DNA from 3 places in the Bariatricus sp. HCP28S3_F11 genome. Region 2 is predicted to be linked to each of the others. Evidence: riboswitches for the same ligand, from Rfam matches in the RefSeq annotation. Region 2 holds a riboswitch; each other region holds the start of a gene.
The links. Region 2 has a riboswitch for cobalamin ahead of ACTNBR_RS04830 (sirohydrochlorin cobaltochelatase). Riboswitches for the same ligand answer to the same signal wherever they lie in the genome.

Region 1: it holds a riboswitch for cobalamin, as region 2 does, so the genes downstream of both, ACTNBR_RS09965 (sirohydrochlorin cobaltochelatase) here and ACTNBR_RS04830 (sirohydrochlorin cobaltochelatase) in region 2, are expected to answer to the same signal.
Region 3: it holds a riboswitch for cobalamin, as region 2 does, so the genes downstream of both, ACTNBR_RS01440 (ABC transporter substrate-binding protein) here and ACTNBR_RS04830 (sirohydrochlorin cobaltochelatase) in region 2, are expected to answer to the same signal.

The regions. Positions count from the first base shown of each region.
Region 1 covers NZ_JBQHUC010000019.1:10,330-12,596, forward strand. Annotated here, with positions in the region: gene ACTNBR_RS09955 (DUF3343 domain-containing protein) at 1-111, shown strand, start outside; gene ACTNBR_RS09960 (acyl-CoA dehydratase activase) at 125-889, shown strand; cobalamin riboswitch at 1,015-1,203, shown strand; gene ACTNBR_RS09965 (sirohydrochlorin cobaltochelatase) at 1,433-2,267, shown strand, end outside.
Region 2 covers NZ_JBQHUC010000006.1:104,619-106,885, reverse strand. Annotated here, with positions in the region: gene ACTNBR_RS04830 (sirohydrochlorin cobaltochelatase) at 1-990, opposite strand, end outside; cobalamin riboswitch at 1,210-1,397, opposite strand; gene ACTNBR_RS04825 (PTS ascorbate transporter subunit IIC) at 1,547-1,759, opposite strand; partial or broken gene ACTNBR_RS04820 (SPFH domain-containing protein) at 1,767-2,267, opposite strand, start outside.
Region 3 covers NZ_JBQHUC010000002.1:61,867-64,133, reverse strand. Annotated here, with positions in the region: gene ACTNBR_RS01445 (ABC-F family ATP-binding cassette domain-containing protein) at 1-606, opposite strand, end outside; cobalamin riboswitch at 754-952, shown strand; gene ACTNBR_RS01440 (ABC transporter substrate-binding protein) at 1,081-2,267, shown strand, end outside.

The DNA.
Region 1 (2,267 bases), on a different contig from region 2:
GAAGAAGATCTTGAGGTGATCCGGCAGTGTATTCGTGAACATGATATAGAGATCTTGAAAATCACCGAAGTGGAAATGGATTTGAATCCACACAGAGATCAATATTGTTAGAAGAGGTAGGAATATGAATTACGTTGGAATAGATATCGGATCCACAGCATCCAAAGTTGCTGTGATCGGGGATAAGGAGCTTCAATTTGTACTGCCTACAGGATGGAGCAGCAAGGAGACCACCTTACTTATCAAGGAGAAACTTCTTGCAGAAGGAGTGGATGTCATGTCTGATGAGACAAAAGTTGCAGCGACCGGATATGGAAGAATTGCTGTAGATTTTGCAGATTATGTGATTACCGAAATAACATGTCATGCAAGAGGCGGAAGACAGATGGCAGGAGATAATTGTACGATTATTGATGTGGGCGGACAGGATACCAAAGTAATCCTGGTCGAGAACGGAACCGTGCAGGATTTCCTGATGAATGATAAATGTTCCGCCGGGACCGGAAAGTTTTTGGAAATTATGGCAAATCGTCTCGGAATCACGCTTCAGGAGCTTTTTGATATGGCTGAAAGCGGAACAGTCTTACCAATCAGTTCTCTTTGCACCGTATTTGCAGAGTCCGAAGTCATCAATTATATCGGTGTCGGGAAAAATCGTGAAGATATTGCGGCGGGGGTCGTTGATTCCGTAGCATCTAAGGTGGCACAGTTGAGCCAGAAGAAGGCACTGTCAGATAAGATTATTCTGACAGGAGGGTTGAGTCACAGTACATATTTTACCAGAATCCTTTCTGCAAAAATCAGAAAGACGGTGGAACCTACTGAAAACGGACGGTATGCCGGCGCGCTGGGGGCAGCACTACTGGCGAAGGAGAAGAAGAATAAATAGTAGCAAAGAAATATAAGTGAGCATAAAGAGCAGGAGCAAGGGGATACTCATCAGTACCCTTGCTCCTGCTTTCCTTTCTGTAAGATATTTCTATTTCCGGAGTCTTTACATTTTTTGCAGTATATGATAAGGTAAGCTTGATAGGTTCAGACAATCACCGGTTGTCTGATTAAAAGGGAAACAGGTGCAAATCCTGTACGAACTCGTCACTGTGATCGGGGAGTGCAAGGCCATTTATGTCACTGAGCAATTGGGAAGGCGGCCTTAGATTAAGATCCGTAAGCCAGGAGACCTGCCTATTGAAAAACGGAGTGGGGAAGGACCCACAGATCACGAGTAACTGGTCGCAACCGATCATAATGGAAATGATACATTCCCGGGCGATGCCTGTATCTGCCGGGAGTGCTGTTTTGTTATGTATTCATTACGCCCTTTTACCATTTTTATGGAAAAGGGCTTTTTTGTCTACGAGATTTTTATCCTGCAGACTTAAAAGCGAATGAGAATATATCGGAAATGGCCAGAAAATGAAGGAGGAGCAGGATGAAGAAAAAACTGGTAACCATTTTACTGGCTGTTTCATTGGTGGGAACCCTGGTTCTGTCAGGATGTTCCGGAAAAAGCGATGAAAATGCGGAAACAACAGTAGAAAACGACAAGGAAGAAAGTACAGAAAACGAGGATCAGAAGGCTGCGGATGAGGTGGCAGCGCTGATTGACGCAATCTATGTACAGCAAAGAACGGATGAGACGGATGAACAGTGTAAGAAAGCGAAAGAAGCCTGGGACGCACTGACAGACGCCCAGAAGGAACTGGTAGAAGGTGAAAATGCAGATCCGGATTACTTTGGAAGAGATACAGGCGATGCATCCAAGGATGATCCGCTGAATCAGGATGATATCGGAGAAAATGAGATTCTTGTTGTCAGCTTCGGAACATCTTTTAATGACAGCCGTGTAGAGGATATTAAAGGAATTGAAGATGCACTTCAGGAAGCGTATCCGGACTGGTCTGTAAGAAGAGCCTTTACCGCGCAGATCATTATCAATCATATTCAGGCAAGAGACGGAGAATGCATTGACAATATGGATCAGGCACTGGAGCGAGCGGTCGCAAACGGCGTAAAGAATCTGGTTGTCCAGCCGACACACCTGATGCATGGCGCAGAGTATGATGAATTGATGGAATCTGTTGAGGCATATGCGGACAAATTTGAGAGTGTAAAAGTTGCAGAACCTCTGCTTGGAGAAGTGGGTGCAGATGCGGAAACTGTCAATGACGATAAGGCAGCAGTTGCTGAGGCAATTACTGCGGAAGCAGTCAGCGAAGCAGGCTATGACAGCCTGGATGCTGCAAAAGAGGATGGTGCTGCTTTTG
Region 2 (2,267 bases):
GACCTTTTTATATCCCGCATTTTTTACTGCTTCAATAATTGCCTCGCAGGAAGTTTCTTCCGGTTCCCCTTCGACGGTCCCGATAAATACATTGTCGTAGCCGAGTACCTGCATCTGTGTCTGCATCTGGCTGTAGGAAACTTTTGCCGTATGGGAGGTGCCATGTCCCATAAATACAAATGCCGTACCATCTTCCTTCGCTGCATCGAGGCTGTCATATCCTGCTGTTTCAACAGCCTGTGCCGTCACTGCCTTTGCAACAGCTTCTTTATCTGAATTGATTGCCGAAGCATCGCTTCCCACTTCACCCAGAAGCGGTTCCGAAAACTTTACGGATTCAAATTTGTCCTGGTAACGCTCCACTGCTTTGACCAGTTCATCATATTCTGCTCCATGCATCAAGTGGGTCGGCTGTACGATCAGATTCTTCACATTATTTTTCACTGCACGCTCCAGAGCCTGATCCATATTGTCAATACATTCTCCGTCTCTCGCCTGTATGTGATTGATGATAATCTGCGATGTAAATGCTCTTCTTACGGACCAGTCAGGATATGCCTCCTGCAGGGCATCTTCTATTCCTTTAATATCTTCCACGCGGCTGTCATTGTAAGATGTTCCGAAGCTGACTGCCAGAAGTTCATTTTCTCCGATTCCATCCTGGTTCCTTGAATCGTCGGCGGATGCGTCTCCGGTATCTTTTCCAAAATAATCCGGGTCCGCATTTTCTCCTTCTACCAGTTCCTTCTGCTCATCCGTCAGTTCATCCCATGCTTCTTTTGCAGCCTTACACGCTTCATCCGTCTGATCGTTTCTTTCCTGAACATAGATTGCGTCTATCAAATCTGCCACCTCATTCGCTGCTTTCTGATCATCTTCTGTTTCTTTGGTCTCCTCTTTTTCTTCCCCATTTCCACCAGAACATCCTGCTATTGTTAATGTGCTGATTACGGAAACGGCCAGTAGAATTGTGAGTAATCTTTTCTTCATTCTGAATCTCCTCCTTCTTATTTTGTCGTTCTCCCGATAATGCGTACAACAAAAAAGAGGTGCCTTTCCCATATCGCCGGTAAAAGGCACACTTCATAATAACATACGCAAACAGCACTCTCTCCAAAACAGCCAGTCTTTCACCGGTGCCTGATGATGAGAATGTGGAATATGACTCTTATCGGTTGCGACCAGTTACTCGTGGCCTGTGGGTTCTTCCCACTCCGTTTTTTGCAGGCAGGTCTCCTGACTTACGGATCCAGATCCAAGGCCGCCTTCCCAATTGCTCAGTGACATTCCTGGCCTTGCACTCCCCGTTTACAGTGACGAGTTCGTACAGGACTTCCACCTGTTTCCCTTTTAATCAGACAGCTAATGCTGTCTGAACCTGACGAACATACCTTATCACAACCCGCCTGAAATGTAAAGCCTGCTTCTTCGTTTTCCCCGATTCCAAATTCAATCGCTGCATGTTCATCTATTTCGGCCGGACCACTCCGGGCGACAACTCCTGCACATAACATAAAAAGACGGCTCATCACCGCCTTTTTATGTATTATTCTTCTTTCTCCGGAAGATCGATCTGTGGACGCACATGCAATTCCTTCGAAATATATTTGCCATCCTTTCGATGCTGCTTCACACATTCAGTCAGTAAAAATTCAATCTGCCCGTTCAGTGAACGGAAATCATCTTCAGCCCAGGCTGCGAGGGCATCGTACAGTTTTGGTGATACCCGAAGCGGTATCTGTTTTTTCGTTTCTGCCATATTAGTAAAGACTTCCTTCATCCGCGACACCGTCTCCTGTGGTATCTACATTCGGAGATACATCGTAAGGATACAGCCGCACAATATTACGGAGCGCACTATCGCACTGCAGAGAAAGGTATTCCTTATAGTTGTCTACATTAAAAACTGCTTTTGCCGTGTCCACCACCCGCCATGTAACGGCAATTCCGATCTCCACCGGGTTGCCGAGGCAGTCATTGATCTTCTGACGGTTGTTATTCAGTGTCATAACCTTCAGAGAGATCTTCTTATTCACCGTCTCCACAGCCTGTCCCGCCTGTGGCTGTGTGAAAATTACAGACCTCTTGGACTGGCTGTCCACGTCTCCGCTCTGGTTCAGCTTTGTCTTCGCAGCCGGATTCACACCTACACAGAACGGATTCACAAAATAGAAACCAGGCTCTTTCAGCGTACCGACATAATTTCCGAAAAGAGTAAGCACAAGCGCTTCCTGTGGTTTCAGTGTCTTAAGACCTAAAAACAAAAT
Region 3 (2,267 bases), on a different contig from region 2:
TTTCAGCCAGTTGATATGCTCTTCGTCCAGATAGTTGGTTGGCTCGTCCAGAAGCAGGATGTCCGGCTTTTCCAGAAGGAGTTTGCCGAGCAGGATACGGGTGCGCTGGCCGCCGCTTAAGTCGGTGACATCCTTGTCCAGTCCAAGATCCAGAAGCCCCAGCGCGCGTGCGACTTCTTCGACCTTTGCATCGATCACATAGAAATCGTGCATGGCCAGTGTGTCCTGGATGGTCCCAAGCTCTTCCATAAGTGTCATCATAGTATCTTCATCCACGTCCCCGAGGCGGTCACAGATCTCGTTCATCTTCGTTTCCAGTTCAAAAAGCCAGGAAAAGGCGGATTTCAGCACATCGCGGATCGTCATGCCCTTTTCAAGTACAGTGTGCTGATCGAGATAACCGACACGGACATTTTTTGCCCATTCGATTTTCCCTTCGTCCGGCTGGAGTTTTCCTGTAACAATATTAAAAAAAGTAGATTTTCCTTCTCCGTTGGCTCCGACAAGTCCAATGTGTTCGCCTTTCAGAAGACGGAAGGACACATCATGAAAAATGGCGCGGTCACCGAAGCCGTGGGAAAGATGTTCAACATTTAAAATGCTCATTTTCGATTCTCCTTTGTTATGTGGTAACAAGTGACAGTGTCCTGCTTATTATATTATATCTACCGGATAAAAGGCAATGGATTTCGAAAGGATTTCAAGGGAAAAATGCGGTTGCCATACAGGCGGGGATATGTTATAGTGAGGGTGTTCTATATTGGGCTTTTCAGTGCCGGGCAGATGATTCAGATCTGCCGGGTTAAAAGGGAATCAGGTGCAAATCCTGAGCGGTCCGGCCACTGTAAACAGGGAGCGAGGTTATAGATAAGTCATTGCGTATCCAGCGCGAGAAGGCATAACCGGGCGATGAGCTGTAAGTCAGGAGACCTGCTGAGAAGAATGTGAATAGCTTCCGATGAAAGCATAGATTTGCAGAATATTTCAGGGGGAAGTCTGCTTTCGTACAGGAAAAGCGGGCTTTTTTGAATGGGAAATCTGTGCTTTGCGGATCGGATCGAAAGTGGAAAGAGGGATACGATGAAAAAGAGAGCAGCACGGTTCCTGTGTATGATACTGATTACAGTACTGGTTTTCGGAATTTCAGGATGTGGTCCGGAAGAGAAAACGAAGCCGGAAACGGAAGAGAATAAGACGACATCTGAATCACAGCAGGAAGAGGCGAAAAAAACGTCGGGACCGTTGGAAATCAAGGGACTTTCTTATGAATCTGCGATGGAACTTGATTATGCAAAAGGGTTCGGGGTATATTATTATCAGGATGGATATAAGCTGATCCGGATCCGGGACGGAGAAGACTATCTTCTTGTGCCGGAGGGCAGGAATATTCCGTCGGATCTGGAAGAAGACATCGTGATTTTACATCAGCCGCTGGACCGTATTTATCTTGCGGCAACATCGGTGATGGCATTATTTGATTCGCTTGATGCATTGGATGCGATTCGCCTGAGCGGGACACAAAAATCCGGCTGGTACATTGAAAATGCGGTGCAGGCTATGGAAGATGGCGCCATCCTTTATGCCGGAAAATACAGTGAGCCGGATTATGAACTCCTGATCGATGAGGAATGTGATCTGGCTATTGAATCCACGATGATCCTGCATACTCCGAAGGTGCAGGAGATGCTTGAGATGCTTGAGATTCCGGTATTTATCGACCGGTCCAGTTATGAGACGCATCCGCTTGGAAGAACGGAGTGGATCAAGGTCTATGCCGCGATGCTGGACAAAGAAGAACAGGCAGAGACATTTTTCAAGGAACAGTCCAAAGTAATCGAAGAACTGAAGGACTTTGAAAATACAGAGCAGACGGTTGCCTTTTTCTATGTGAGTACCGATGGAACCGTCGTGGTCAGAAAGTCCGAAGATTACATTCCGAAAATGATCGAGATTGCGGGTGGACGTTATGTTTTCGATGATCTTGAAAATACGGAAAATAACAGTGCGTCGATCAGCATTTCTATGGAAGAATTCTTTGCATCTGCAGCCGACGCGGACTATCTGATCTACAATTCATCAATCGATAATCCGGTGGAATCGATGGAGGATCTTCTGGCGAAAAGTGAGCTGTTTGCAGATTTTAAAGCGGTGCGGGAAGGAAATGTGTGGTGTACCGGAAAGTACCTGTATCAGGCGACAGACATTGTCGGAAATCTGATTACAGACATTCATCTGATGCTTACCGATGGAAAAACGGAGGAGATGAC